DNA from 3 places in the Pontibacter sp. HJ8 genome. Region 1 is predicted to be linked to each of the others. Evidence: riboswitches for the same ligand, from Rfam matches in the RefSeq annotation. Region 1 holds a riboswitch; each other region holds the start of a gene.
What was found. A riboswitch is a leader RNA that binds a small molecule or an ion and turns the genes downstream of it on or off. The one in region 1 is predicted to bind S-adenosylmethionine.

Region 1 (9,655 bases):
CTGCGCCCCGCCGGTAATGAGAATGCTTTTGTTCTTGTAATAAGTCTCCGACATACGTTATTTTTCCGGGTTAACCAGCAAACCCGCTGCAAGACCGGGTATACCGGGTGATGCAGCGGGTTTGAGGGTACAACATGCGTTGCGGATTTATCTTTTCTCGAGCTGGCGTCTGAGCTTCTCTTCTACGTTCTTCAATTGCTCATACCAGTTATCTCCGGTATCCTCGGCAAATACGTCATTACCCGGTATACCTACGCGCATACTTACTTTCTTCGAATCAGTCGACTGGTTGGCTTCTTCTTTGAAGTATACATCCACCGAGTCGATCTTTTTGGCGTGGCGCTTCAGCTTCGTGATGGCGTTGCGCACGTTTAGCTGCAGATCATCCGAAATCGTAATGTCTACTGCCTGTACATCTATTTTTATCCCTTCAAAGTTCTCTGTATAGTTCATCTCTTTTATTGGTTTAAGGATGGATGAAATGAGGCCATCACCCTGTGGCGGCAATTGCACCTCTTTTCTGCACCTCTGATTTTAAACGAAAGGTATACGCGAAGGTTAGCCAGCCACGGCAAACTTCGCAGCAGCAGGTATAGCAACATCCAAACCGGCTCTCACACACAAAGGAGTAACATCTCCCTCAGATTCTTCGTTTTTTAGGTAATCAGGCCGCCCGGCAGGTATAGCCGGGCAGCCTGATTACCTATCCGGAAATTATCACACAACTTAGTATCAGTGAAGCGCTCACAACAGCTAATACAGGACGCCTATGCAAAAGCTACCCATCAACTGGCTGACGGAAGGCCTTATCGATTTTGAATATAAAAAATACCTGCTGCTGTCTTACCTGCAGTCCGCCCGGGCTGAGTTCGGGCAGCAGCGCCTCTACCCTGTTTTCTCCGATCTCATCCTGCACTACCGGAACCTGCAGCAGGTAAAAGCGCACAAAAAACTGGTGTATGAAGCCTTTCCGCAACGCATCACCCGGGCCGACTTCGAGAAGCTCGAACTGGTGTATGAGAAAATCGTGGAAGACGATGAAACCATGCAGCAGATCGAGGAGATCATCCAGTTTGCCGCTCCCCTGTTTGTAAACGCGGTGGAGGAAGGCAAGGAGTTGTATAACTTCATCGAAAAGCACCTGGAGGTCAACCCGGTAGGAATCACGCCCATGTATTTTGATGAGGGTTACCTTTTCCTGGATGCTTTCCCGGGCAAGGAAACGCAGGTATACGGTTACCGCATCACGGTATTTGAGAACACGTATGAGAAGTACAGGGGCATCCACACGCAGCTGCTCCGGACCGTACGCCGCGGCCTGACCCAGACGCACGAGAACCTCAAAGTACAGCTGGTGAAGGAAAATCAGGAACTCCCCAACCCTGCTACCTTCGTGGTGGTTGCCAAAGTGCCCTGCCCCCTGGAGAGTGCGCTGCTGCCTATTGCCAAGCGCTCGCTGGTCAAATACGTGGCAACGCTGGCAGCTTAAAGACAGCGTTGCCAAAACATTTTGCACATTTCCTTATCGATTGATTGAATTAATCGATAATATTGTACTTCGGTAACTGTACTGTTTGTACGGAAACAGAAATAATTTATAAAGAAGAGGCGAGAGACTAGGCTCCGTGACCCTCTGGCAACCACCCTCTAGGCAGGTGCCAAATCCTAACCCGAATTGTCGGGATAGATAAATTCAAAAGCATTATGCAAACTGTTATTTCCACATCAACCCAGGATCCTGCTCGTAGTGCTACTACCTGCCTCATCCATTCTTCTGTTTTTACAATGCCAGATTCTCAGCAAAAAGCGCTAAGCTGTTGTTGCTGTTGCATGTGCTAATACATCACATCTCTCTCTAATTTCCGCAACGGCTCTGACCTGCGGATGATCCCTTCAGCTGTTTTTCCTATACCTAGCCTCCTGACCGGGGGCTTACAGCATCGTGTTTCGCTGTATGGGGTTTCCATGGCTGGCTCCATGTGAGGCGCACAGGTATAGCTGAGAGCAGGCAGGGGAAAATCTTTCCATAATTTAACATTGCTTACATGAGTCAGTTACTCACTTTAGAATCCAGGCTACCTGCGTTGTCTGCAGCCCTGGAAGGCAAATCAGTACCGGAAGGGCTGCACTTCCTGGCAACTGAATTTGAGGGCAGCATCGCCTTCTCCTCCAGCCTGGGTATAGAAGACCAGTTGATCACCCACTATATTTTTTCGGACGGGCTGCCGGTGCGGGTATTCACCCTCGATACGGGCCGGCTTTTTAATGAAAGCTATGCCTTGCTCAACCGCACCAATGAGCGCTACGGCCGGAAGATGGAAATCTACTTTCCCAAACACGACGCGGTAGAGCAATTGGTCAATGCCAAGGGCCCGCTCAGCTTTTATAACTCTCTGGAAGACCGCAAAGCGTGTTGCTACGTGCGCAAGGTGGAGCCTCTGAAGCGGGCCCTGCAGGGCGTGCAGCTCTGGATCACCGGCCTCCGGGCCGAGCAGTCGGACAACCGGCAGGGGATGCAACTGCTCGAGTGGGATCCGGGCTTCGGGGTGATCAAGTATAACCCGCTGCTTCACTGGACGCTGGAAGAAGTACGCGAGGCGGTAAAGTACTTGCAGGTGCCCTACAATCCGCTGCACGACAAAGGCTTTGTCAGCATTGGCTGCGCCCCCTGCACCCGGGCGATAGCCGAAGGCGAAAACTTCCGCTCCGGCCGCTGGTGGTGGGAAGACAGCTCCAAAAAAGAATGCGGCCTGCACACACATCAACCGGAAAACCACCCGGCTGAAGAAGCAGTCAGTTTTCCATCACCAAGCAAAGAAGCAATTCAGTAACAGCTATATGAACACAAGATACCTTAATTACCTGGACCAGCTGGAGGCAGAGGCCATTCACATCATGCGTGAGGTAGCAGGACAGTTCCAAAAGCCTGCCCTGCTCTTTTCCGGGGGCAAAGATTCCATCACCCTGGTACGCCTGGCTGAAAAGGCTTTCCGGCCGGGCAAATTTCCTTTTCCGCTGGTGCACATTGATACCGGGCACAACTTTCCGGAAGCCATCCGCTACCGGGACGAACTGGCCGGGCGCCTGGGCGAAAAACTGATTGTGCGCCAGGTAGAGGACACCATCCGGAAACAAAACCTGTCGGAGCCGACCGGCCGCTATGCCAGCCGCAACGGACTGCAAACCTATACCTTGCTGGAAACCATTGAGGAGTTTGGCTTTGACGCCTGCATCGGCGGTGCACGCCGCGACGAGGAAAAGGCCCGCGCCAAGGAGCGCATCTTTTCGGTGCGGGATGAGTTCGGCCAGTGGGACCCCAAGCGCCAACGCCCTGAATTGTGGAACATCTACAACGGCCATATCCAGAAAGGGGAAAACGTGCGCGTGTTCCCGATCAGCAACTGGACCGAGCTCGACGTGTGGAACTACATCCGGCGGGAGAACATCGCCTTGCCGGAAATATACTATACCCATGAGCGGGAATGCCTCATACGGGATGGTAAGCTGATGGCGACCTCCAACTTTATTTACCGTGATCCGGAAGACGTGGTGGTGACACGGAAAGTACGCTTCCGCACGGTAGGCGATATGACCTGTACCGCTGCGGTTGAGTCGGTGGCCTATGACACGGACAGCGTGATAGCCGAGATCCTGGAGTCAAAACTAAGTGAACGTGGTGCTACCCGCATCGACGACAAAATGTCGGAAACGGCGATGGAAGACCGTAAGAAAGGAGGATATTTTTAACATGGATATATTACGATTTATAACCGCCGGCAATGTGGACGACGGCAAAAGCACCCTCATTGGCCGGATGCTCTACGACACCAAACAGATCTACCTCGACCAGCTGGAAGCCATTGAAAGCTCCGGTCGTGTCAACGAGGACGGGGATATAGACCTTTCGCTGCTGACGGATGGCCTGAAGGCGGAACGCGAGCAGGGCATCACCATCGATGTGGCCTATAAGTACTTCAACACCGATAAGCGCAAATTTATCATAGCGGATGCACCGGGGCACATCCAGTATACCCGCAACATGGTCACCGGCGCCTCGAACTCTAACCTGGCCATTATCCTGGTAGATGCCCGCAAAGGCGTGCAGGAGCAGACCCGCCGTCACTCCATCATTTCCTCGCTGCTGGGTATACCGCATCTGGTCATCTGCATCAACAAGATGGACCTGGTGGGCTATGACGAAGCTATCTACAAGGAGATCGTGGCAGACTATACCCGGTTTGCCGGGAAACTGAACGCGAAAGCCATTTCGTTTATACCGGTGAGCGCCCTGAAAGGCGACAACATTGTGGATGGCTCTGACGCGATGCCCTGGTATACCGGACCAAGCCTGCTGCAGCACCTGGAGGAAGTACCGGTTTCGGCAGACTTTAACCTGGAGACCGCCCGTTTTCCGGTGCAGTACGTTATCCGTCCGCTCACGGCCGAGTACCACGACTACCGGGGCTATGCCGGCAAAGTGATCAGCGGCACCTATCGCAAAGGCGATAAAATAAGCGTGCTGCCATCCGGTCAGCATTCCGTGATCAAGTCGGTTGAGATTGCAGGCGCAGAACTGGAGGAAGCGTTTGCGCCTATGTCGGTAGTGGTGCAGTTGGAAGACGAACTGGATATCAGCCGGGGCGACGTGATTGTGAAACAGGAGAACCAGCCCGAACCTGTACAGGAATTTGAGGCGCTCGTATGCTGGATGCACAACAAGCCCCTCAAGCCGGGTGCCAGGCTGTTGCTCCGCCACAATGCCGCCGAAGTACGAAGCGTGGTCAAGGAAATCCAGTACAAAGTGGATGTAAACACCCTTGACCACCTGGAAGACATTGACCAGGTACAGCTCAACGACATTTGCCGGGTACTGATCAGAACAGCTTCTCCGCTCCTGCTCGATACCTATGACCAAAACCGCTCCAACGGGGGTTTTATACTGGTGGAGGAAACGTCATTTGCCACCGTAGGTGCCGGCATGGTAGCAGAACTGGCAGACTGATTTTATTGATCCCCTTCAAGCAAAATCCCCCACCCGCCCGGTAAAACTTGCAGGTGGGGGATTCCTTTTTTATTTTCGAACTTTAGAAACCAAGACCATCGCATGGAAATTAACCTAACCAGAATAGATCAGGATTTTCACTTTGAAGCAAAAGGTGCCGCCGGCGTAGCCGTGAATATAGACGGCGCCTCGGAGATAGGCGGGCACAATGCCGGCGCACGCCCCATGGAGCTCCTGCTCATGGGCCTGGGGGGCTGCAGCGCCATCGACATTATCCTGATCCTCAAAAAGCAACGCCAGCCACTGGAGCGTTTTGACATCAAGGTAAGCGCTGAGCGGCAGAAGGTGGAGGAGTTCAACCTCTTCAGCAACATCCACATCCACTTTATACTGGGCGGACAACTCGACGAAGAGAAAGTGAGCAAGGCCATTGCCCTCTCACTGGAAAAGTACTGCTCGGTGGCCGCTATCCTTTACAAAACAGCTACGATCACCCACTCCTTCGAGCTGGTGTAACACCTACTGACTACCAGAACCAAACAGGCCGCTCCTGCATTCGTAAAAGCGGCCTGTTTGGTTTTGAGCTGATCCTATACCTACCTTGGCTATACCTGAGCCAGTGCCTGCTGTACATCTGCTATTACATCCCCTACATTCTCCAGCCCGACCGATATACGCACCAGCCCGGGGGTGATGCCGGTCGCCTGGCGCTCCTGCTCGGTCAGCTTCGAATGCGTGGTGGATGCCGGATGCGTCACGATGGTGCGGGTATCCCCGAGATTGGCACTGATGCTCACCAGCTGCAGGTTATCAATAAATCGCCTGGCTGCTTCGTAACCACCTCTGACCGTAATGGTGATGATGCCGCCTCCCTGCCGCATTTGCCGTTTGGCCAGTTCGTACTGCGGGAAAGACGCCAGGAACGGATAGCGCACCTGCTCCAGCGCGGCATTTCCTTCCAGCGCCTGGGCCAGCTTCAGGGCGTTTTCACAATGCTTTTCCACACGCAACTGGAGTGTCTCCAGGCTCTTGGACAGCACCCAGGCATTGAAGGCAGACATGGCAGGACCGGTATGGCGTGAGAAATACCGGATCTCTGCGATCAGGTCTTTGCGTCCTACGGCTATACCTCCCAGCACGCGTCCCTGCCCGTCAATATACTTGGTGGCAGAATGAACTACGATATCCGTGCCGTAATCAACCGGGTTTTGCAGAATGGGCGTGGCAAAGCAGTTGTCGACTACCAGGATCAGGTTGTGTCTGCGCTTGAGCTCCCCGAGCCACTCCAGGTCGATGAGCTCCAGCCCCGGGTTGGAAGGCGTTTCGATCAGGATCAGCTTTGTCGCCGGCGTGATCAGTTTCTCCCACTCATCGGGCTTAGCAGCATCGGCATAGGAATGCGAAATGCCCCACTTGGGCAAGATGTTGGTAAGAAGCTGGTGGGTGGAGCCGAAAACAGAGCGGCAGGCCAGCACATGATCGCCGGACCTGAGCAGGGCGGCCAGGCTGGCAAACACGGCCCCCATACCGGAAGCAAAGGCAATCCCCTCCTCCGCTTTTTCGAGGTAACACATTTTGGTTAAGAGCTCATCCACATTGGGGTTGGAGTAGCGCGAGTACACATTTCCTTCTTCTTCTTCCGCAAACACGGCACGGGCCTGCTCGGCGCTTTCAAAAACGTAGCTGGACGTCAGGTATAGTGGGACTGAATGCTCCCGGTTGTGCGACTTCGGGGCCTGCAGCCGGATAGCGTTGGTTTCGTTCGTAGACATTATTTTTTTGAGCTGTTGTATGAAGGCAGCAGCGCCCGCAGACGCTGCCGCCGGGATTGAGGTTTTGTTTTAAACTACAGCCATCACAATCAGGCGCAGGCTGACGATGATCACGACTATACCTACAAACACCATCATGGTTTTGACGGGCAGGCGCCGGGCCAGCAATGCTCCGATAGGGGCTGCGATCATACCGCCCAGTACCAGACCCAGTATGATCTGCCAGTGCGTGAGCCCGATCAGTGTGATAAAGGTAACCGAACTGGCTACCGATACAAAGAACTCCGCCAGGTTCACCGAACCAATGGTATACATCGGGCTGCGGCCTTTGGCAATCAGCGTAGAAGAAACGATAGGTCCCCAGCCGCCTCCGCCGATGGCGTCGAGCAGGCCACCCATGGTAGCCAGAGGAGCAATGTTTCGCACCGGCTTTTTCTTCACCCGTTTCACCAGCGCTTTTTTCAGTATCAGCAGCCCCAGTACCAAGGTATAACAGGCTATCAAAGGTTTGATGATAAAGAGATATTCCTCGAGATTGTAAAGCAGGTACGCCCCGATGATAGCCCCTACCACACCCGGCAGCACAAGGGATTTGAAGAGCTTGCTGTTTACGTTCCCGAACCTAAGGTGCATCAGCCCGGAAACCCCGGAAGTGAAGATCTCGGAAGCGTGCACGCTGGCACTTGCCGCTACCGGCGATATGCCGAAGCTGAGCAGGAATGTTGTGGCGCTGACGCCATAGGCCATCCCCAGGGCACCATCGATCAGCTGCGCTACAAAACCTGCCAGAATAAAGATCAGAATCTCCGAATCAACCTGCGCGGCTACTTCCCAGGCCAGTTTGCCCCAGACTTCGAAGGGAATATAGCTGAACAAGAGGTGGCCCGTCACCATCAGGGCAAGAGCGGCCAGGGTATAGATCAGGGTCCGTTTCACATGAAAGCGCTTCCGCTTCTTTGCCGGCTGCTGCGGACTTACCAGCACCTGCGTGATCTCGTCGAGCTTCCGTACCTTGTCCGAAAAATCGCCTGCCAGGGTAGCGCGTATCTTCGTCAGATTGGCCAGCACCTGCTCCAACTCTCCCGGCAGGGTATCGTGCAGCACCTCCTTCACCCGTTTGGCTACCGTGGGAGATTTTCCGTTGGTCGAAATTGCCAGCTTCAGGCTTCCCTTTTGCACAATGGAGCCCAGATAAAAGTCACATTCCTGTGGCGTATCGGCTACGTTGACCAGTATTTTGTGTACCCGCGCCAGGTCCCGGATAGCTTTGTTCAGGGGCTTTTCATTCGTAGCGATCAGCACGATATCTTTTCCTGGCAGGTCAGCTTCCTCAAACCCGCGCAGGCAGAGCGTCAGGTTCGGATGCTGCTCGGCTAAGGTATAAATCTCATCCCGTATCTCGGGGGCTACCAAAGTGATGGCTGCCCCCGGGCTGTTCCGGAGAATGGCCGACAGTTTTTCCAGCCCTACCAAGCCCCCTCCCACTACCAGCGTCTGCAGTTCTTCCAGCTTGAGGAAGACAGGGAAAAGCGGATTCTGCACTTGCTCAGCCGTTGCTGCCGGCACAGGTACTACTTCTGTTTCGATGCTCATATTCTGCTATACCTTCGACCTACTGTGCCTGCAGTTGCTGCCCCACACTGAACTCCCGTGCGTAACGTAAAGCCGGATGGTAAGCCACGACTTCTCCGATGATGATGATAGCAGGGGCACCCACACCTTTTGCCCGCACCCGCTCCTCAATATTGTGGATGTTGCCGATCGCCATCTTTTCATCGGGCAAAGAGCCGTTCTGGATGACGGCCACCGGTATATCCGCTTTGCCGGCTTTCGAAAACGTTTCCACGATCTCAGGCAGTTTGCTAATGCCCATCAGGATGATGACACTGGCGTCCGAGGCAGCGGCCAGTGGGATGTCTTTTGATAATTCGCCGGAACTCGTGGTACCCGTAATCACCCAGAAGCTTTCGTTCACGCCGCGTAAAGTTAGGGGAATTTGCTGCAACTCAGGCACCGCAATGCTGCTGGAGATGCCGGGTACTACAGATGTCGGTATGTTGAACTTATCGGCATGGGCCAGCTCTTCGTAGCCCCGGCCAAACACGAAGGAATCTCCTCCTTTCAACCGCACCACGTGCCCATAGGTATAGGCAAGATCCACGATCAGGTTGTTGATGTCCTCCTGCTTATAACTGTGCGCCCCGGCACGTTTGCCCACATATATTCTAGGCACTTGGGCCGGCACATACTGCAGCAGTTCAGGGTTAACGAGCGCATCATAGAGCACTACGTCTGCCTTCGCCAGCGCCTTTATACCTTTCACGCTGATCAGATCGGGGTCGCCGGGACCTGCGCCGATCAGGGTTAATTTTGGTGGATGATAGGTTGTATGTTGAGTCGGCTGTGCGCCTTTTATTTCTTTTCTTCTTGATGCCATGGTTGTTGAATTTTGAATGTGTGAAGGAACGTATCCTTACTATTTGACCAGCTTCCTTTCTGCTCTGAGGCTGGTCGCCTGCTGCAAGAACTGCAGCGCCCGGGCCAGGTATTCCCGGGCAAAAGCCTCTCCCGGCTCCTGTTTGTTCAGCTGCAACACAACACTTCTGAAGTCAGGAGAAAAGCTAAAATCTCCGGTTACCACATAGTGTGTATCAAAGTCGCTGAGGATACCATGCTGCGTATTACAGGTCACTCCTTTGTCGAGTAGCAGCGCTTTGGCCGTGCTGATGAAGGCGGTATACCCATAGTAGAGGGCGTCGGCAAAGCGCTTGTCTTCCAGCGCCTCTGCTGCCCACTCCAGCTTCTCGTCTGACTCATAGAGGAGGGTTGCCACCAGGTCTATCATCACCCCGGCACATTCGCCTACCCCAATGGCTGTTTC
Region 2 (9,655 bases), on a different contig from region 1:
GTACAAAATCCATGAAGTCGGGGAGGATAGTGCCGCTGACCAGGGCATCTTTCCAACTGGATACCACCAGGTTCTGCTCCATCTTGGTAAAAGCCAGATTGACAGCGCTTTCATAGCTGAGGCATTTGTGGGGGATGAGTTCCTGCAGGGTTGTATCCTTTACAAGGGCATCATTCCGCAGGCTTTCTACCAGGCTGCGGGCCAGGAAATAGCTGGTGCTGGTGACAAAGTAGAGCCAGTAAGACGACAGTTTGGGTGTGAGTATGGGCAAGGTATAGATGCGCCGCTTCAGGTTCCGGAACCGGGCCAGTTGCTCCAGCATCTGCTTGTAGGTAAGTACATCGGGTCCGCCGATCTCGAAGCGACGCCCGTAGCAATCCGGCCTGTCGAGTACCTCAGTCAGGTAAAAGACCACATCCCGTATGGCAATAGGCTGGCACCTGGAATACAGCCATCGGGGAGTGATCATTACCGGCAGTTTCTCTACCAGGTCGCGGATGATCTCGAAAGACGCGCTGCCGGAGCCGATGATGATGGCTGCCCGCAACACCGTCAGAGAAGCTTTTGCCCGGTCCAGCACGTCTTCTACCTGCAGCCGCGACGCCAGGTGCCTGGAGAGCTGGGCATCGTTGGCAATGCCGCTCAGGTATACGATCTGCCGGGCAGTGGTGCGGTTCAGGTAGGCTACAAAATGGACAGCCGATGCGTGCTCTGCCTCCATGAAATCGACGTTGCCTGCGCCCATCGAATGTACTAGGTAGTACGCCGCATCAATGTCTTTTGGCAGTCCTTCGAGTGTATCGGGCTTTAACAGGTCGCCTTTTACCACTTGTACTTTTTCCTTCAGGCTATCGGCTACCACAAAGCGGCGCGGATCCCGCACGAGGCATACCACTTCATGCTTGTGCTCAACCAGCACAGGCAGTAGTCGTTTGCCTATATAGCCGTTTGCGCCTGTCAGGAGTATCTTCATTGCTGCTGGTTTGTTTGTTTTCGATTATGGTTTACTGTTGAGAACAGCCGGGCCTTACTTATGTTCCGGTGCTGCAAGTTTATCTGTTACAGGGGATGTTACCACAAGGTATAGCTTGTGAAAATTCCTGTTTTGTAAAGGCTTGGTATACAGTAGCATATTTTTAAATTTATTCGAAAAATTGAAATTTAATTCAATAGAAGTTTGGATTTACTAAAATCGCTCCCTAATATTGCAACCATCAAGTCAGATATCCCGAGGGGTATTGATTTATAAAGAAGCGCGGAGAGACAGGCTCTGTGAAGCGCTAGCAACCAGCCACCAGGCAAGGTGCTAATTCCTGATTCCGGATGTTCGGAAGACTATAAATTGATAACAGTATGAAAAAGGGAATTAAACCAGCTCAGTCATTTTTATCATTACCGGCAGCCTATCTGCCTGTTTCTACCCATGCCGCAGCACATGCTCTCATGTGTAACGCTATGCGCATGTGTTGTTGCTGTTGCTAGCACGCAAACCTCCACTCACCCTGCTGCATTTCTGCTAAGCCACTGGCATTGCCTGTAGCGATAGGTCATGTCGCAATCTCTTAATTCTTGTCTCAGACAAGCTAATCTAATCTATCATTTATCTCAAATCAGAACCACTATGGCAACTCCATTTCATTTCGACACGTTACAGCTGCACGCCGGCCAGGAAATAGACCCGACAACCCGCTCACGCGCAGTTCCTATCTACCAGACCTCCTCTTACGCTTTCAAGGATGCCGAGCATGGTGCGAACCTGTTTGCCCTGAAAGAGTTCGGCAACATCTATACCCGCATCATGAATCCCACGACGGATGTGTTCGAAAAGCGCATCGCGGCCCTGGAAGGTGGTGTGGCAGCCGTAGCAGTGGCGTCCGGACAGGCGGCTCAGTTCATCGCACTTTTCAATATTCTGCAGGCCGGTGACAATTTTGTTTCCTCCAGCAATCTCTATGGCGGGAGCTTTAACCAGTTCAAAGTGTCCTTTAAGCGACTCGGTATCGAAACACGTTTCGCAGAGAATGATGAAGTGGAAAGCTACGCCAAGCGGATCGACGAAAATACCAAAGCTATTTATGTGGAAACGATTGGCAACCCGCGCTTCAATGTTCCGGATTTTGAGGCCATCGCTGCGCTGGCAAGTGCGCACAATATTCCGCTGGTGGTGGACAATACCTTCGGTGCCGGCGGTTACCTCTTCCGTCCGCTGGAGCATGGAGCCAACGTGGTGGTGGAGTCCGCTACCAAGTGGATCGGCGGCCATGGCACCAGCATAGGCGGCGTAATCGTGGATGGTGGTAATTTCAACTGGGGCAACGGCAAGTTTCCGCAATTCTCCGAACCATCCGAAGGGTATCACGGGCTTAACTTCTGGGAAGTATTCGGTGCCGATGGTCCTTTCGGGAACATCGCCTTTTCAATCCGGGCCAGGGTAGAAGGTTTACGGGATTTCGGTCCTGCCATCAGTCCTTTCAACTCGTTCCTTCTGTTACAGGGGCTGGAGACGCTTTCGCTGCGGGTAGAGCGCACGGTGCAGAATGCGCAGATACTGGCCGAGTGGTTGGAGCAGCACGAGCAGGTGGAAAGCGTGAACTACCCGGGCCTGCCATCCAGCAAATACCACGAGCTGGCTAAAAAGTACCTCAAGCGGGGCTATGGTGGTGTGCTGTCTTTCAAGCTGAAGGGCGATAAGAAACAGGCAGAAACATTTGTCAACAGCCTGCAACTGGTCAGCCACCTCGCTAACGTAGGCGACGCCAAAACCCTCATCATACACCCGGCATCCACCACGCATCAGCAGTTATCGGAGCAGGAACAGGCAAACGCCGGCGTAGAACCCACCTTACTCCGTTTATCTGCCGGCATAGAATATATCGACGACATCAAAGCTGACCTCGAACATGCTTTTGCCAGCGTGCGACAAGGTCAATCAGAACCCGTTTTACAGTAACAGAATGCCAACTCATTTAGATTTTTATTATCAGCAGGCTTTTGAGCTGGAGTCGGGCGCTATACTGCCCGGCTTCAAACTCGCCTATACCACCTATGGCCACCTGAACAAGGAGCGGAACAACGTGGTATGGGTATGCCATGCCCTTACCGGAAACGCTGACTTCACCGATTGGTGGAGCGGTCTGTTCGGCGAAGGCAAGTTGTATGATCCTGCTGACTGGTTTATAGTTTGTGCCAATACGCTGGGCGGCTGCTACGGCTCGACCGGGCCTTTGTCAGTTAACCCGAAAACGCTGCAACCCTTTTACCACAGCTTTCCGCAACTCACCAACCGGGACATTGTGCAGGCTTTTGATTTGCTGCGGCAGGAACTGGGGCTGGAGCAGGTGCATACCCTGATTGGAGGCTCGCTGGGCGGGCAACAGGCGCTGGAGTGGGCGGTGCTGAAGCCAAAAGTTTTTCAGCGTCTGGTACACGTGGCCTCCAATGCGCGCCACTCTGCCTGGGGTATCGCATTTAACGAGAGCCAGCGCATGGCCATTCGGCAGGACCCGAGCTGGAGCAGTAACTCCGGGGAAGCGGGGCTGGAGGGGTTGAAAACGGCCCGTGCTATCGCCATGCTTTCTTACAGGCACTACAGCTGCTATGAGGCATCGCAGCAGGAGCCCGGCAACAGCATCACTGACAACTTCCGGGCGGCCTCTTACCAGGTATACCAGGGCGAGAAGCTGACAAAACGTTTCAATGCCTATACCTACTGGCTGCTTTCCAAAGCGATGGATTCGCACCACATCGGCAGGGGCAGGGGAGGCGTGTCCAAAGCCCTGGGGCATGTGGCAGCCCGATGCCTTTTTGTGGGAGTGGATACAGACCTGCTCTTTCCGGTGGAGGAGCAGCGCTTTTTGCACCAACAGGTGCCCAGCTCCAGCTTTGCTCTTCTACATTCCTGCTACGGGCATGATGGCTTCCTGGTAGAGACAGAGCAGCTTAGCCGGGCTATTAACGAGTTTTACAGTACAGATCCAGTAAGAATAGTACACTATGAAAATACAGAAATTTAAGAAGCGCATCGGCATCATCGGGTTTGGCTGCGTGGGACAGGGACTTTATGATGTGGTAGAGGCAAACAAACACCTCGGGCTGGAAGTAGGTCGTATCTGCGTGAAGGACAAAGAGAAACCGCGCACGCTGCCAACGGCTGCCTTTACTTACGATGTGCAGGAGCTGCTGCAGGACAAGTCACTCGATATTTTGGCAGAGCTGATCAGTGACCCGGAAGAGGCCCTGCTCATTGTGCGGCAGGCGCTGCTGCAGGGCAGAACGGTTGTGTCAGCCAATAAGAAGATGATTGCCGAAAACCTGCCGGAGCTGATTCAGCTGCAGCAGCGCTATGGCGGTGTTTTGCTCTACGAAGCATCCGTTTGCGGCAGCATCCCGATCCTGCGCACGCTGGAGGCCTATTATGGCGCTGAGCCGCTGCTGGAAGTGCGGGGTATACTCAACGGCTCCTCCAACTACATCCTGAGCAAATTGCAGAATGAAGGCGGCACCTACGCCTCGGCGCTGCAGCAGGCCCAGGCCCTGGGCTTTGCAGAAGCGGATCCTGCCCTGGACGTAGAAGGTATAGACGCTCTCAACAAGCTCTGCATCCTGGCAGCACATGCCTATGGCCTGCTGGTGCACCCGGACCAGGTGCTGCACTTCGGCATCAGCCACATCACCCCGGAAGTGGTAGAGTTGGCGGCTTCGCTGGGAGCCAAGATAAAACTGGTAGCCACCATAAAACCGGACCAGGAAGGCAATGTGTCGCTGCAGGTAATCCCAACATTTGTGACCGCTGATGATGCGCTGCATGCAGTGGAGGCGGAGTTCAATGGGGTAGAAATAAATGCCCGATTTGCAGGGCAACAGTTTCTGAAAGGCCGCGGAGCAGGCAGCCATCCGACGGGTTCCGCTGTCTGGGCTGATGTGACCGCCGCACTTCGCGGATACCGCTATACCTATCCGAAGCTTTGTGTGAACTCCCCGGCTGCTGTGATGGCAGCAGATGCCGTTACCTTGCTCCTGCAGGGCCCGGAGCAGCAGCTGAAGTCCCTGTTGCAGCAGCTTCGTCCGCTGGAAGTGTACAGCATGGAGGTACCCGGACAGGTAGTAGTCCGGGTGAAACCGCAGGAGGTTTTTCAGCAGCAGGAGCTGATCAAGCAAAACAACATATTTGTTGCACTCATTCCACAATCAGTCCCATTGGAAGATGTCCTGCAGCTGGATGCCAGCCCGGCGGCGGCCTTCGTGTCGTGACCGCCGGAACAAAAAATAGAAATTTCGAAATTGTTAAAATAATGCTATTTAAATATTTTTAATTATTTGATTTTAAAATTGCATCTATTGAATATGCAAAATCAGTAAATAGCTACCTGTCAGGGTTTAGTAGATGGGCTGTAAAATATCTATATAAATAAGATTGATATTTATGGCTCTTCTGTTATTACAGTCGTACAAAGAATAATTATGGACGATACGTAATACTGACGGCAATGAAAACTTATATACCCTGGCTTGGCTATCTGCTTCTAATAATCATATTTTCTTCCTGTAGGAACGACACTGCATCTCCGATACGCAACGTGCGTTTTGACCCGGGTCTTCTGAATCCTTTGCAGATAGCAGATGGTGCTCCCTGCGGAGCGTACAGTTACCAGGCTGCTGGTCAGCCGAAAGCTTTGGGATCCATTTACAGCAAAATGATCCTGGTTTCTTTCCCGGACGAATATACCCACGAACAAGCCGTAGCGGCCGCTGCAGGGTATGGTTTTATAGAAGAGCTCGGCCAGCCGGTACGAACTAATTCCGCCAGGATGTACCCGGTGAAACTGGTGGAGGGCCTGAACTGCAAGCAGGTCGGGCAGGCGATCCGGCAATTGCAACTGGACCCTAACATAGCCTATGCAGCCCCTTATTTTTTGACAGAGGAGGATGGCATGGTTCAATTACGGGGTATATCCAACGAGTTTCTGGTTACTATAAGCGGGCAGCAACAGGCCGAGCTGATCGTAAAACGTCTGGCGAATGCCACCAAAACAGTGATCGTCACCGCTTTGGATGACAATACCTTTGTGCTGCGGGCCGATAAGAACTCCCGCGGGAATGCCTTGGAAATGGCCAATTTCTTTCAGGAGCAGCCGGCCGTAAAACAAGCAGAACCTGATTTTGTGGTATCGCTGGATCTGTAACACCTTGCCATAGTTTCATTGATGTTTATATAAAAAAAGCCCCTGTTCTGATACCGGAACAGGGGCTTTTTTTATAGGTATACTTTCAGGTCTAACTCATGTAGACAGCCGCGACACGGTCGCGCAGGTTATAAGCGGAGGCCATGACCTCGCCATAGGCACCGGCCGTGCGAATGGCCATCAGGTCGCCCCGGCTTGTTTCCGGAAGTACCACGGCCTTCCCAAAGCAGTCCGACGATTCACAGATAGGGCCTACCACATCATAGCGTTCTTCTGCTGCGGTACTGGTGAGGTTCTCTATTTTGTGATACGACTGGTAGAGCGCGGGTCTGATGAGTTCGGTCATGCCGGCATCCAGAATGGCGAAGTTGGTCGTTACGCCTTTTTTGATGTAGAGAACCTTAGAAATAAGCGAACCGCTTTGCGCTACCAGTGCCCTGCCCAGTTCAAAATGTACCTGCTGGCCGGGGCGCAGTTCCAGAAACTGGTTGAACAAAGCAAAATAAGCTTCAAAATCAGGTATAGGCTGTTGCTCCGGGTTGTAGTAATCCACGCCCAGTCCACCGCCTACGTTGATGTGCTCCAGCTGCAGGTTATGCGACTGGAACCAGTCCTGAAATTCATTGACCCGGGTGCACAGATTCCGGAAAGCAGACAGATCGGTGATCTGAGAACCGATGTGGAAATGCAGGCCAATCAGCGACAGGTGCGGCAGTGTTTTGAGCAGCGCCACTACTTCCGGCAGTTCCCAGGCGTTGATGCCAAACTTGTTTTCTTCCAGGCCCGTGGTGATGTACTTGTGCGTATTGGCATTTACGTTCGGGTTGATGCGCAGCGCGATGCGTGCTGTCTTGCCCTTTGCCTCTGCCAATTCATTCAGCACGAGGAGTTCGTGACTTGACTCGCAGTTAAAGCAAAAGATGTCCTGATCGAGCGCATAGTTGATCTCGGCGTCCGATTTGCCCACGCCGGCAAAAACCACGTGCTCCGGCTTAAAGCCGTTTTCGATCGCACACTTTACTTCATTGCCACTTACGCAATCAGCACCAAAAGCTACCCGGCGCACTTCGTCCAGCACCGGGCCGTTGGTATTGGCCTTCAGGGCATAGTGCACATGAAAGTTATACCTGTCGGCTTCTAGTTTTGCCTTTTGCAATGTCTGGCGCAGCAGGTTGAGGTCGTATACATAGAAGGGAGTGGCATGCTGCTGCAGCTCCTGTAGGGATAGATTAAGCATGGTTTGTGCTCCTTTCAAAAATGCCGTCATTCAGTAAGATCAGGGCTTTTTCCTTATCGGTTGAGTTGATCAAAACGCTGATGTTGTTCTTGCTTCCGCCGTAGGAGATCATGCGGAGCGGAATGTCTTTCAACGATTCGAATATCTTGAGGCCGGAGCCGCTGCGCGCTGCGATAAAGTCACCGACTACACAAATAATGCTTTGGTCTTCATCCACTTCTACCTGGCCAAATTCCTCCAGCTCCTGTACAATCTCGTTCAGGAACTTTGGATTATCGATCGTGATCGACACCGCTACTTCCGATGTCGTGATCATGTCGATCGGCGTCTTATACCGTTCGAACACTTCAAACACACTGCGCAGGAAACCATAGGCCAGCAACATGCGGCCCGATTTGATCTTGATCGCCGTGATGCCGTCTTTTGCAGCCACCGCTTTGATGCTGCCACCGCTGCTCTTAGAGGAGATGGTGGTGCCGTGCGCATCCGGCTGCATGGTATTGAGCAGGCGCACCGGAATGTTCTTCTGCTTGGCAGGCAATACGCTGGAAGGGTGCAGGATCTTTGCCCCAAAGTAAGCCAGCTCTGCCGCTTCATCAAAAGACAATTCCGCAATCGGGAACGTATTCTTTACAATCCGCGGATCGTTGTTGTGCATGCCATCAATGTCGGTCCATATCTGGATTTCAGATGCGTCAGCGGCAGCACCGATCAGGGATGCAGAGTAGTCGGAGCCACCCCGCTTCAGGTTATCCACTTCCCCGAAAGCATTGCGGCAGATGTACCCCTGCGTAATGAAGAGGGTAGCACCCGGGTACTTTTCCAGTTCAGCCTTCAGGTTTTTGGCGATGTAGTCCGTGTCCGGCTCTTCGTTCTCATCTATCTTCATAAAGTTGAGGGCGGGCAGCAGCACAGAAGGTATAGCCTGCTCTTCGAGGAAAAACTGGAACAGAGCAGTAGACAGGAGTTCACCCTGTGCCAGCACAGCGCGCTCTTCATAAATGGTAAAGAGGTCGAGTGTGAAGGAACGTATGTGATCGAAATGATTATGTAGCAGCTCCAGGGCCTGTTTCTTTTTATCTTCGGTGGTGTAGAGTACTTCTACGACCTGTTTATAGGTATCATGCAGCGCATTGATCAGCGCATTCGCTTCCTGGTTGTCATTCTGGTATAGCTTCTCCGCTATTTGTACCAGCTGGTTGGTAGTACCCGACATCGCCGAGAGCACCACGATTTTAGGCTCCCCGTCATGGATCAGGTCAGCCACCGCTTTCATTCTTGCGGCTGAACCTACGGAGGTCCCTCCGAACTTTAGAACTTTCATGAAGTAAGATTTTTATAATTCCAGCAAAATTAATGAAAAGTGCAGAGTTTCCTGATAGAAACATCAGGGTGATTGCATTTTATGCAACAAAAAAGCGGCAGCCTTTCCGGGCCGCCGCTTTTGCTTTGAAGGTATAGGTATGGCTTAGTTCTTAATGATCTTGGTCGTGGACTCCATGCCACTGCCTACGATCTTCAGAATATACATGCCTGAGTTGAGTTGCTGCAGTGACAGTTCCAGGGCATTGGCACCTGCCTCCAGTTCGAGTGTCTTACGCAGCACCTGTTTGCCGTTTATGTCAAAGAGGAAGAGTTCTGCCTGCTGGGTCTGAGGCGCCGTAAGTGTCACCTTGATAATGTCGGTGAACGGGTTCGGGTATACCTGCGTGGTAAGTTCGCTGGCCAGTCCTTTTGCCGATACAGCAATTACTTTGCTGTAGGCGAAGGCTCCGTCAAGGTCCACTTGCTTCAGCCTGTAATAAACGGTTCCGTTGACCGGAGCTTTGTCCTGGAACGCATACCTGTTCTCCACGCTGGAGTTGCCTATACCTTTTACGGTTCCCACCTTCTCGAAAGACTTCGCATCGCTGCTGCGCTCAATTTCAAACCGGTCGTTGTTCTGCTCCGATGCGGTGAGCCATTGCAGCGTTACCTGGTTATCCCGCACAGTAGCCGTAAAGTAAACCAGTTCTACCGGCAGTGGTACAATGATCGGTGAATCTTCCGAGATGACAAGCGTGATCGTGAGGTCCGTCTGGTCACCGAAGCGGTCTGTCAGCCGGACACTCAGCTCATACATACCGGTCCGCAGCAATTCCGGTCGTGTCACGGTAAGGTTACCATTGGTCGGGTTCAGCGCAACTCCCGGAGGAACTGCTCCACCTAGCAGGATGGCTGCTACCACACCTCCATC
Region 3 (9,655 bases), on a different contig from region 1:
TCCGATAGACTAACTCATTGAGTTCACCGCATTCCTGCTGTAGCTCCATTCCCTTATATCAATAGAGGTTAATCAGGTAAAACAATTTATCTATACCTGCTATACCTGAAAAGACAAAAAAATTAGTCTCATTAGTCCCCTAATCCCGCCATAATTATCAAAGTATCGCTATTCCATTTACGCATAGGCTATTCCTTTTTGCTATTTTGTTTCGTCATATCGCGTCTGCTATTTGCCGTAGATATTTGATATGGAAACTACAGTTAATCGCCTCCTCAGCCACTTAAGCACCCTGACCTGTTCACGCTGCGGCACCGCCTACTCTGCCTTCGAAAAACAAACGGTATCGCCGTGCTGTTTTATGCCCTTGCTGGCTAAATACAACGCAGACGGGCACTTTCCGAAAGAAGCACTGAAGCAGCGCGAAGCCACCATGTGGCGTTATCAGGAGATGCTGCCGGTACTGCAGAAAGAGAACATCGTGAGTCTCGGAGAAGGATTTACGCCCCTGCTTACCCTCAGCAACCTGGCAAAGCAGTACGAATTGAAATCGCTGCTCCTCAAGGACGAGGGCCAGAACCCGACCGGCTCTTTCAAGGCCCGCGGCCTGAGCATGGCCATCTCCAAAGCTAAAGAGCATGGTGTAGAAGGCTGCATCATACCTACTGCCGGCAATGCCGGGGTGGCCATGGCTGCCTATTGCGCTAAGGCAGGTATGCGCGCAGTCGTGGTGATGCCGCGCCATACGCCTAAGGCGTTCCGGGATGAGTGCTACTGGTATGGTGCCGAAGTCGTGCTGGTAGACGGCCTGATAAATGACTGCGCAGCAAAGATCAAAGAACTCAACAGCCAGGGCGAACTGCTGGACGTATCGACCCTGAAAGAACCTTACCGCCTGGAGGGAAAGAAGACCATGGGCTACGAGATAGCCGAGCAACTCAACTGGAAGCTACCGGATGTGATCCTATACCCTGCCGGCGGCGGCACCGGGCTGATCGGCATCTGGAAAGCGTTCAGAGAAATGCAGCAGCTCGGCTGGCTGGAGCCTACGGTACAGCTACCCCGCATGGTAGCCGTACAGGCCGCCAATTGCCAGCCACTGGTCGAGACTTTCTATGGCAGGCAGCCCAATGCCCAGAACTACGTGGGCAAACCTACTATCGCCAACGGACTGGCCGTACCACGTCCGCTCGGGGAACCGCTCATGCTGCAAACATTGCAGGAGTCCGGAGGATCCGCGATCAGCATCACGGATGAAGAAATGATTACCGGGCTGCGGGAATTAGGTGCCAGAGAAGGGCTTTTTGTAGCACCGGAGGGAGCAGCCGTCTGGATGGCAGCCCGAAAACTGCTGGACACAGGTTGTATTACCCCTGACGAGCAGATTCTGTTGCTTAACACCGGCTCGGGCCAGAAATACATGGAGAACCTGGATATCTTCTAAGAAAGTATAAAAGAACGATACACCTAAATCGGTTAACCACCACTTCACAAACACAGAGTATTAAATTAGCCCCTCCACCGGCCTAAAAGCAAAAAACCCCACCGGCACATACCAGTGGGGTTTTTCATTTGGCTAAAAGTGAAATCTTAAACGCGTAATCTTAAGCTGCTACGCGGGCAGCAGCCGGTTGTTTGCTGATGTAACGGTCCACAAATGGCGTGAAGATGGCCAGTTGGCTGAAAAACAGCAGCAGATACAAGTACCAGGCGTTGGCCCACACATCCACAAAAGAAACACTGCCATTGGTATAGCTTAGCATAATCAGTATCTGGGCGCCGTATGGCAGCAAGCCCTGCACAATACAAGAGTAAATATCCAGCAGAGCTGCCGACTTTCGCTTGTCGACCCCATAGGTACGGCTGATGTCGCGGGCTACAGGCCCTGTCACCACAATAGAAACAGTGTTATTGGCGATGGCCGCGTTGGTACCCGCCACCAGTGCGCTTATACCTTGCTGCGCCGAACGCTTTCCGTTGATGGAGCCGCTCACCTTCTCGAGCAAAAATTGAATTCCGCCCGCCTCACGCACCATCTCGGCCAGGCCACCGGTGAGCATCGAAAGCAGGAAAATCTCCGTCATGGAAGTGAAGCCTTCGTACACCTGCTGGCTGAATCCCAGCAGTTCCAGGCTACCCTGCGACAGTCCTACCACGCCAGAGGCAATTGTACCGATCGTCAATACCACAAATACATCTACTCCCACCACAGCCAGTACAATTACCAGCAGGTATGGCACCAGTTGCCAGAAGGAAAAATTGGCTGGTAAGGCTGCAGCCGCAGAGCTTGCCCCGGGCTCATGCCCTGCTACAAGCAGCAGCAGTATGGTGAGGAGTGCGGCAGGCCCGGCAATGAGCAAATTTACCCGGAACTTGTCTTTCATGCTGCACTCCTGGGTCTGTGTGGCGGCAATGGTAGTATCTGAAATAAAAGAAAGGTTGTCGCCGAACATAGCGCCGCCCAGCAGGGAACCTAGCATCAGGGGCATAGAAGTATCGCTCTGCTCTGCCAGTCCCACGGCGATCGGTCCCAGCGCAACGATACATCCCACTGAAGTGCCCGTGGCAGTTAAGAGGAAAACGGCCAGTAAGAAAATTCCTAACGCAAGGTACTGCACCGGCACCAGGCTGAGCCCTAAGCTGACTGTGGCATCTACCCCTCCTACTGCTTTGGAAACGGCAGCAAAAGCACCTGCCAGCAGGTATATGAGGCACATGGTGATAATTTTGGAATCACCGCAGCCGCGTATAAGGGCCTCCACTTTGGCTTGAACGGATCCCTTCAAGATAAAGAATGCGGAAATAATGCCGACGCCTACCGCCACAGGCGATGGAAGGGCATAAAAGTCGTTGAGCAGGATGCCTGCCCCTAAGAAAGTAAGTACGAAAATCAAAAACGGAATCAGGGCAATGCCCCCACTCCTGTCAATCTGGTTCATGCAAGGTGATTAAATGAATATAAGAAGCCGAAGGTGACTCCAGCAGCCCTACGACTGCCGGTGCGCCACCTTCGGCCAATGGTAACAAAAAGATTAGTAGCCCGGGTTCTGGTCTTCCGGCCCTAAATCCGGATCTGCCAGAATCTCACTATTTGGTATTGGATAAAGGAATTTATTCTTGTCGCTGATACCTAACACCGTTTCGGCCCGGCCGGTTCGGATCAGGTCATACCAGCGGTGTCCTTCAAAGGCCAGTTCTACTTCCCGCTCCTGCTCCACGGCCAGCAACGCAGCGTTCAGGTCAAGTGCGAGTAACGGAGAAAGATCTGATCTTTTGCGTACCTCGTTCAGGTCAGCAAGGCCGCCCGGCAGGTTGCTTTGCTTCAGCCTGGCTTCCGCGCGGATCAGGTATTGTTCGGCAATACGAAGTACAAAAGCACCGTCTTCGCCTGTGCCAATCTTGCTATACTTCTGTCCGTACACGGTTTCCTTGCCATTGTCTACCTGCGAGCCCAGAATGGCACTTCGGGAGCCACCTACCTGCGGGTTGCGCAGGTCTTGTATGATGGCGGCAGAAGGCTTCCACTCATAACGGCCGCCTTTGCTGCTGGTCAGCCAGTAGTTGGCGTGCGAGTTGCGGTCGGAGTTGTCGTACACCAGTTCCAGGATGCTCTCGTTGGTCAGCTTGCCGGTGTAAAAGGCGCTATACGGTTGTACCAGACTAGCCTTGCCGCTGCTGATCACGAGCGTGCTGTACTCCTCGGCTTTGGTCCAGTTTTGCTGGTAGAGGTATAACCTGGCTTTCAAAGCCCAAACCGCTTCCTTTGAGGCCCTGCCGCGGGAAGTGAGCGAAGGCAGCAAGGTCTCTGCCTGCTCCAGGTCGGCGAGCACCTGCTCGTAGGTTTGCTGCAAGGTAGCGCGCTTGATGCCTGCGCCACTGTTCTTGTCAACAGTTGGCTTTAGCACCAGCGGTACGCCACCCCAGGCGCGGCCCAGGTCGAAGTATGAGAGGGCGCGCAGGAAGTAGGCTTCACCCAGGAGCTTCTGGCGCTGCGCCTCGGTCAGGTTGCGGTCCTCGATGGCGGGTACCTTGTCGATGAGGTTGTTCGATACGTTGATCACCCGGTAGATCTGGCTCCACACCGATTTGATGGAGCTGTTCTCGGCAGGTATGGCGTTCAAATCAAACTGCTGGTAAAAGTTGTAGGAACCCGACCAGTCCACTTCGTCGGCAGACAAATACGCCAATGCCGGGTATTCGAAGCCATAATAGTTGTTGCTCTGCAGCTCGCTGTAAGCACCCAGCAGGGCGGCTTCCGCACTGCGTTTGTCGGTGATGGCTTGGGCGGTGGAAACGTCCAGCCGCGGCTCCGGCTCCAGGATGTTGTCGCAGCCCGAGAGCGATACCAAAAGAGCCAGTGCAAGTGTTTTATAGTTGGTGAATATCTTCTTCATTGTTGTAAAAATTAAGAGACTCTGTCGCATCCGTAAGCTTCGGAGAAAGTCCTGTGTCTAACGTCTTGCTACTTGTGTCTTTTTTAGAAAGAAACATTTAAACCTGCCTGGAACGAGCGGGGCTGCGGTACTACGGCGTGGTCGATGCCGCGTACGTTCTGGTTGTTGCCGGCTACGTTCACTTCCGGATCGAGGCCGCTATAGTTGGTCAGGGTCCAGAGGTTGGTGCCCGATACGTACACGCGCAGGCTCGAAATTTTATACTTGCTCAGGGCGGCCGAAGGCACCGTGTAGCCCAGCGTTACCGAGCGCAGGCGCAGGAACGAACCGTCCTCGATAAAGCGGCTGCTTGACAAGGTATAGTTGTTGCCTTTTCTGGTCATGCGTGGCATGTCGGTCACATCGCCCGGCTGCTGCCAGCGGTCGAGCTGGCCCGGCAGGTAGGAGATCGAACCGTTGCGTGTGCCGCCGTGCTCCATAAAGAAGCGGTTCAGGTTCAGTATCTCGTTGCCATACTCACCGTAAAACAGGGCGCCCAGATCAAAATCCTTGTAGCGCACCGTGTTGTTCAGGCCACCGAAAAAGTCCGGAGATGCATTGGCCACGATTTGGCGGTCGGCTACCGTAATGCTACCGTTGTTGTCGACATCGTCATACACGGCGTCGCCGGTTTGCGGGTCCACGTACAGCTGCTTGTACACCCAGAAATCATACACTGAACCGCCTTCTTCCATCCGGATCCAGTCGCGGGAGTGCTGGTTGACCGGGATCGGCAGCTTTTCGATCTTGTTCACGTTGCGGGCGATGTTGAGGCTGGTGGTCCAGGAGAAATCATCACGTTCGATGTTGGTGGAGGTAATGTTCAATTCCACGCCTTTGTTGCTGATCTCGCCCAGGTTTTCAAACACGCTCGAGAAGCCTGTTTTTGCGGCCACTGGTACTTCCAGCAGCAGGTCTTTGGTATACTTGTTATAGTAGTTGGCTTCCAGTTTCAGGCGGTTCTCTAATAGTCCCAGGTCCAGGCCGATGTTCCACTGGCGCGTGGTTTCCCACTTCAGGTCCGGGTTGGCCAGTTGCTGGTGGCTGATGCCGGGCAGCCCTTCGTAGTTGCGGCCTGCTCTCCATAATCCGAGTGAAGCAAAGTCGTTGATCCCGTTCTGGTTACCGGTCACGCCGATGTTGGCGCGCAGCTTGATCAGATCGAACGGCAGGTCCTGGGCAAAGGCTTCTTCGGAAACGATCCAGGAAGCGCCCAACGACGGGAACACGCCCCAGCGGTTGGACGCGCCGAAACGCGAAGAGGCGTCGGCCCGCACGCTGCCGTCGATGCTATACCTGTCTTTGAAGGTATAGCCGGCGCGGGAGAAGAACGAGATCAGCCCGTTCTGGCTCGAGTTGGTCGAAGCCGTTTGCAGCGAAGATGAAGCAATTTCCTGGAAGTTGTCGCTCGGGAAGTTGCGGCCGGTAAGCGAAAGCGTGTTATACTTGGTCTGCTGCACGGTGTTGCCCAGGATCACGTTGAGGAAATGGTCGTTGCCAAAGCGCTTGTTGTAGGTCAGCAACTGCTCGTTGATGAGCGTTACCATCTTGCTCTCGCTGCGGCTGGCGTTACCAGCCGGTAAGCCCACGCTGATCTGGGTGTTGTTGTATACTTTGTCGGAATAGGCGTTGTAGTCGATGCTCCAATTCGACTTAAAAGTAAGCCCGCTCAGGATCTCGTACTCGCCGTAGAGGTTGGAGATCAGGCGGCTGCTTTCGCCCTGGATGTTGAGGTTGTCGATCAGGGCCAGGTGGTTGTCGAAGATGGAGTGGCGGGCGTAGCTGCCGTCCTGGTTAAACACAGGCAAATAGGTCGGCACGTACAAAGCCGAGTTGATCACGCCTTGGGCGCTGTCGTCGTTGCGGCTCTGGTTGCGCTTGCTGTAGGCCACGGAGGTGCTGGTACCGATGGTCAGGCGCTTGTTTACCAGGTGGTCGTAATTGAAACGGCCGCTGAAACGCTCGAACTCGGCCGGCTTCACGATGCCTTCCTGCTTAAAGTAGCCCCCGCCCAAAAAGAAGCGGTTGGACTCGCCACCACCCGAGGCCGACAGATCGTAGCTCTGCGTGGTAGCCGTCTGGAACACATCCGGGATGCGGGAGTAGGTCGTCTGCTCTGTCGGTAAACCAAAGCCGCCTTCGCTTCTCGAGCGGAACGGAAGGGTTGCCAGGCTGCCGCCGTCGTTGAGGTGCGTTTCATTGATGAGTTCCGCTTCCTGCTGCGCATTCACGGTTTCATAGATCTTCGGCGCTTTCGCTACCCCGAAGTAGGTCTGGAAATTGATGCGCGTGCCGGCATTCGCTTTGCCGCGCTTGGTGGTGATGAGCACCACGCCGTTGGCACCGCGAGCACCGTAGATCGCCGTAGCGTTCGCGTCTTTCAGAATTTCGATGCTTTCGATGTCTGCCGGGTTCAGGTCGGCCAGCGGGTTGGTCGTTTGCCCGCCCAGACTCAGGCCCGAAAGCGACTGGTTGTTGATGAACACGCCGTCTACCACGTAGAGAGGCTCGTTGCTGGCGTTGATGGAGGTGTTGCCGCGGATGCGCACAAAGATGCCGCCGCCCGGCGTGCCGCTGGCTGCCGAAATCTGCACACCCGACGCCTTGCCCTGCAAGAGCTGGTCCGGCGATGGCGCCGGTATACCTTTCAGTTCCTGCGGGTTAACCGAGGTCACGGCGCTGGATATCGCCTTCTGCGATTGCGTGCCGTAGCCGACCACCACCACTTCTTCCAGGGCTTTGGCATCTTCCTGCAAGGCTACCGTGATGGGTTGACCGTCTGCTTTTACTTCTTTTAAGGTATAGCCCAGGCTCGAAATGATGAGCGTCTGGCCGTTTTCTACGGGCAGGTTGAAGCTGCCGTCCACACCGGTTACGGTGCCTTTGTCGGTGCCTTTGATCTGCACGCGGGCGCCGATCAGGGGTTGGCCGGTTTTGGCGTCTTTTACAACGCCCTGTGTTAAGGCGCCTTGTGCCAGCGCGCTGCTGCTGAAGGCCAGCAGGAGGCCCAGCGAAAACAGCAGCCGCGCGAGTTTAGTTATGATAGGTGTTTGCATTTTATCTTTAAAAAGTGGACAAAGTAATCCTGTGCTGCAATTGGTGTGTCTGCAGTCAGGGGAAAGTATAAAAAGTGATTTATGGTATTAGTGCAACTCTTGTGTTAGCAACAACAGCTGCACATGCGCATTCGCTGGTAAGCAGGAACAGGAGTTAAGCAGGAAGAAAAGAACTTCCGGAAAGCATTGGCCAGCGCATAAAGGCACGGCGGTAACTGGGGTAGAGAATTGCCCATGTTCAAAACAAGATTAAAAAAATGGGTTGAAAAAAGAATACAGAGAAGCTGCTACACCGGCGGGGTGTTTTTAGCTGTAAACAGGGAAATGGTTGCGGATTAACAACAACAGCTAGAACTACACATCAGGGCAGCGGGCGCTGCTTCGAATGATAAGACGGTTGTCGAGAATGCTGGTTTTGTGTGCTGTGAGTTCATGCGTACAATTTATATGTCCCAAAACTGGGCAGGAGTTAGCACCTTTTCAGTATGACTGCTGGTTGCTAGAGGTTCGCGGAGCCTGCTCTCTTCCCTCTTCTTTATAAATCTTGATAAAGATGCTGCAAAGGTAAGGGCAGGATTTTTAGTGATGCAAGCTTTTTGTAAAAAATATTTTCGTTCAAAAATTAAAACATCCTGTTTGGCTATACTTGGGAAGACGGCTTTGTAAAACACAAAATGCTTTGCATTGGACGCTGTGCCCGAATTTTAGCCGTTTTCACAGGATGTTATTTGCCAGTAGAAGAGGGCGCTTCGAGACCTTAGGAAGAGGCAGCAAAAGGTGAATGAAAAATAATATTTGCAAATCAGGATACGGTGAGTATACCTTTGCAACGAATTTATACCGAAGAGGTGAGAGAGCAGGCTCCGCGACCCTCTAGCAACCAGTTGAGTAACCAGGTGCTACTTCCTGCCCAGTTTTGGGACCTATAAGTTTTCCTCATGCAAACACCTTTCAGCGCCAATCCAGGTCGCACCGGTTTCTTCACCACTTTTCTGAGCATCACCTCGTTCGCGCTTTCCTGCTGTTGTAGCAGGTAAACCTGTGGCTTTGGCACCTGCCAGTTGTCGCGGCGCGTCACCTTCGGCCTCCTGCCTTGCAGGACGAGGAACGTCTGGTTGCATTTGCAGGCTTTCTGCCTGCTCCTTCCGCGCCTGCCTGCTGCAGCACTAGCCCCTTCATTTGCTTATTCGGACAAGGCTTCTACGCCTGGTCTTTCTTTCATCCATACCTTACATTCCTATGCATTTCAACACCCGGAAGCCTGCTTGGAGGCTTCTCTTCACCCTCGCCTTATGGGGACTTGTTGCGCTGCCGCTGCTGGCGCAGAACAGTTATTACTTCCCTAAAACGAAAAACTTTAATCCCAAAATTCCCACTCCCGAGCAGTTCCTGGGCTACGGCATCGGCGAGCGGCAAACCCGCTACGACCGTGTGGTGGCCTACCTGCAGGAACTCGACCGCGTGTCCGACAAAGTGAGCTTCGAAACCATCGGCTATACCTACGAGCACCGTCCGCAGGTCATTGCCACCATCACCTCACCGGAAAACCACGGCCGCCTGGAGCAGATCCGGCAGGAGCACCTGCAGCTGGCCAGCCCAGCCAAGGCAGCGCCTGCGCTGGCGAACATGCCGGTGCTGGTGCACCTGGGCTACAACGTGCACGGCAACGAGTCATCGAGCACCGAAGTGTCCATGCTCACGGCCTATTACTTGACGGCCAACCAGGATCCGGAAACGCAACGCTACCTGAAGGAATCGGTGGTGTTCATCGACCCGGCGCTGAACCCGGACGGCCGCGACCGCCACACCAACTGGGTGAGCATGCACCAGGGCAACCCGGCCGTGAGCGACCCGGCGGACCGCGAGCACAACGAAGTATGGCCGGGCGGCCGCGGCAACCACTACTGGTTTGACCTGAACCGCGACTGGCTGCCGCTGGCGCACGTGGAGAGTCGCAACCGCATGGAGTTTTACCACAAGTGGCTGCCCAACGTGTTCATCGACTTTCACGAGATGGGTACCAACTCGACCTATTACTTCGAGCCGAGCAAACCCTATAGTTCGGAAAACCGGCTGATCCCGCGCAGCACCTACGACGGGCTGAACGTGCTGCTGGCCAAGTACCACGCCGAGGCGCTGGACGAGCTGGGCTCGCTATACTTCACC

Region 2: linked by a shared signal. The riboswitch ahead of OB13_RS01005 (O-acetylhomoserine aminocarboxypropyltransferase/cysteine synthase family protein) and the one ahead of OB13_RS20235 (phosphoadenylyl-sulfate reductase) in region 1 are both predicted to bind S-adenosylmethionine.
Region 3: linked by a shared signal. The riboswitch ahead of OB13_RS11410 (SusC/RagA family TonB-linked outer membrane protein) and the one ahead of OB13_RS20235 (phosphoadenylyl-sulfate reductase) in region 1 are both predicted to bind S-adenosylmethionine.

What each region holds. Positions count from the first base shown of each region.
Region 1 is NZ_JSYF01000627.1:19,039-28,693, reverse strand. Features, by position in the region: gene OB13_RS20250 (SDR family NAD(P)-dependent oxidoreductase) at 1-54, opposite strand, end outside; gene hpf (ribosome hibernation-promoting factor, HPF/YfiA family) at 148-453, opposite strand; gene OB13_RS20240 (hypothetical protein) at 770-1,489, shown strand; SAM riboswitch class I at 1,593-1,694, shown strand; gene OB13_RS20235 (phosphoadenylyl-sulfate reductase) at 2,046-2,831, shown strand; gene cysD (sulfate adenylyltransferase subunit CysD) at 2,839-3,747, shown strand; gene OB13_RS20225 (sulfate adenylyltransferase subunit 1) at 3,749-5,002, shown strand; gene OB13_RS20220 (OsmC family protein) at 5,105-5,518, shown strand; gene OB13_RS20215 (trans-sulfuration enzyme family protein) at 5,608-6,774, opposite strand; gene OB13_RS20210 (TSUP family transporter) at 6,844-8,367, opposite strand; gene cobA (uroporphyrinogen-III C-methyltransferase) at 8,387-9,211, opposite strand; gene OB13_RS20200 (nitrite reductase) at 9,251-9,655, opposite strand, start outside.
Region 2 is NZ_JSYF01000018.1:18,834-28,488, reverse strand. Features, by position in the region: partial or broken gene OB13_RS01010 (SDR family oxidoreductase) at 1-973, opposite strand, end outside; SAM riboswitch class I at 1,241-1,344, shown strand; gene OB13_RS01005 (O-acetylhomoserine aminocarboxypropyltransferase/cysteine synthase family protein) at 1,622-2,950, shown strand; gene OB13_RS01000 (homoserine O-acetyltransferase family protein) at 2,955-4,013, shown strand; gene OB13_RS00995 (homoserine dehydrogenase) at 3,994-5,250, shown strand; gene OB13_RS00990 (hypothetical protein) at 5,607-6,182, shown strand; gene lysA (diaminopimelate decarboxylase) at 6,274-7,419, opposite strand; gene OB13_RS00980 (aspartate kinase) at 7,412-8,743, opposite strand; gene OB13_RS00975 (T9SS type A sorting domain-containing protein) at 8,888-9,655, opposite strand, start outside.
Region 3 is NZ_JSYF01000243.1:2,146-11,800, reverse strand. Features, by position in the region: gene OB13_RS11425 (threonine synthase) at 251-1,444, shown strand; gene OB13_RS11420 (Na+/H+ antiporter NhaC family protein) at 1,605-2,939, opposite strand; gene OB13_RS11415 (RagB/SusD family nutrient uptake outer membrane protein) at 3,033-4,394, opposite strand; gene OB13_RS11410 (SusC/RagA family TonB-linked outer membrane protein) at 4,478-7,489, opposite strand; SAM riboswitch class I at 7,930-8,033, opposite strand; SAM riboswitch class I at 8,322-8,421, shown strand; gene OB13_RS11405 (M14 family metallopeptidase) at 8,729-9,655, shown strand, end outside.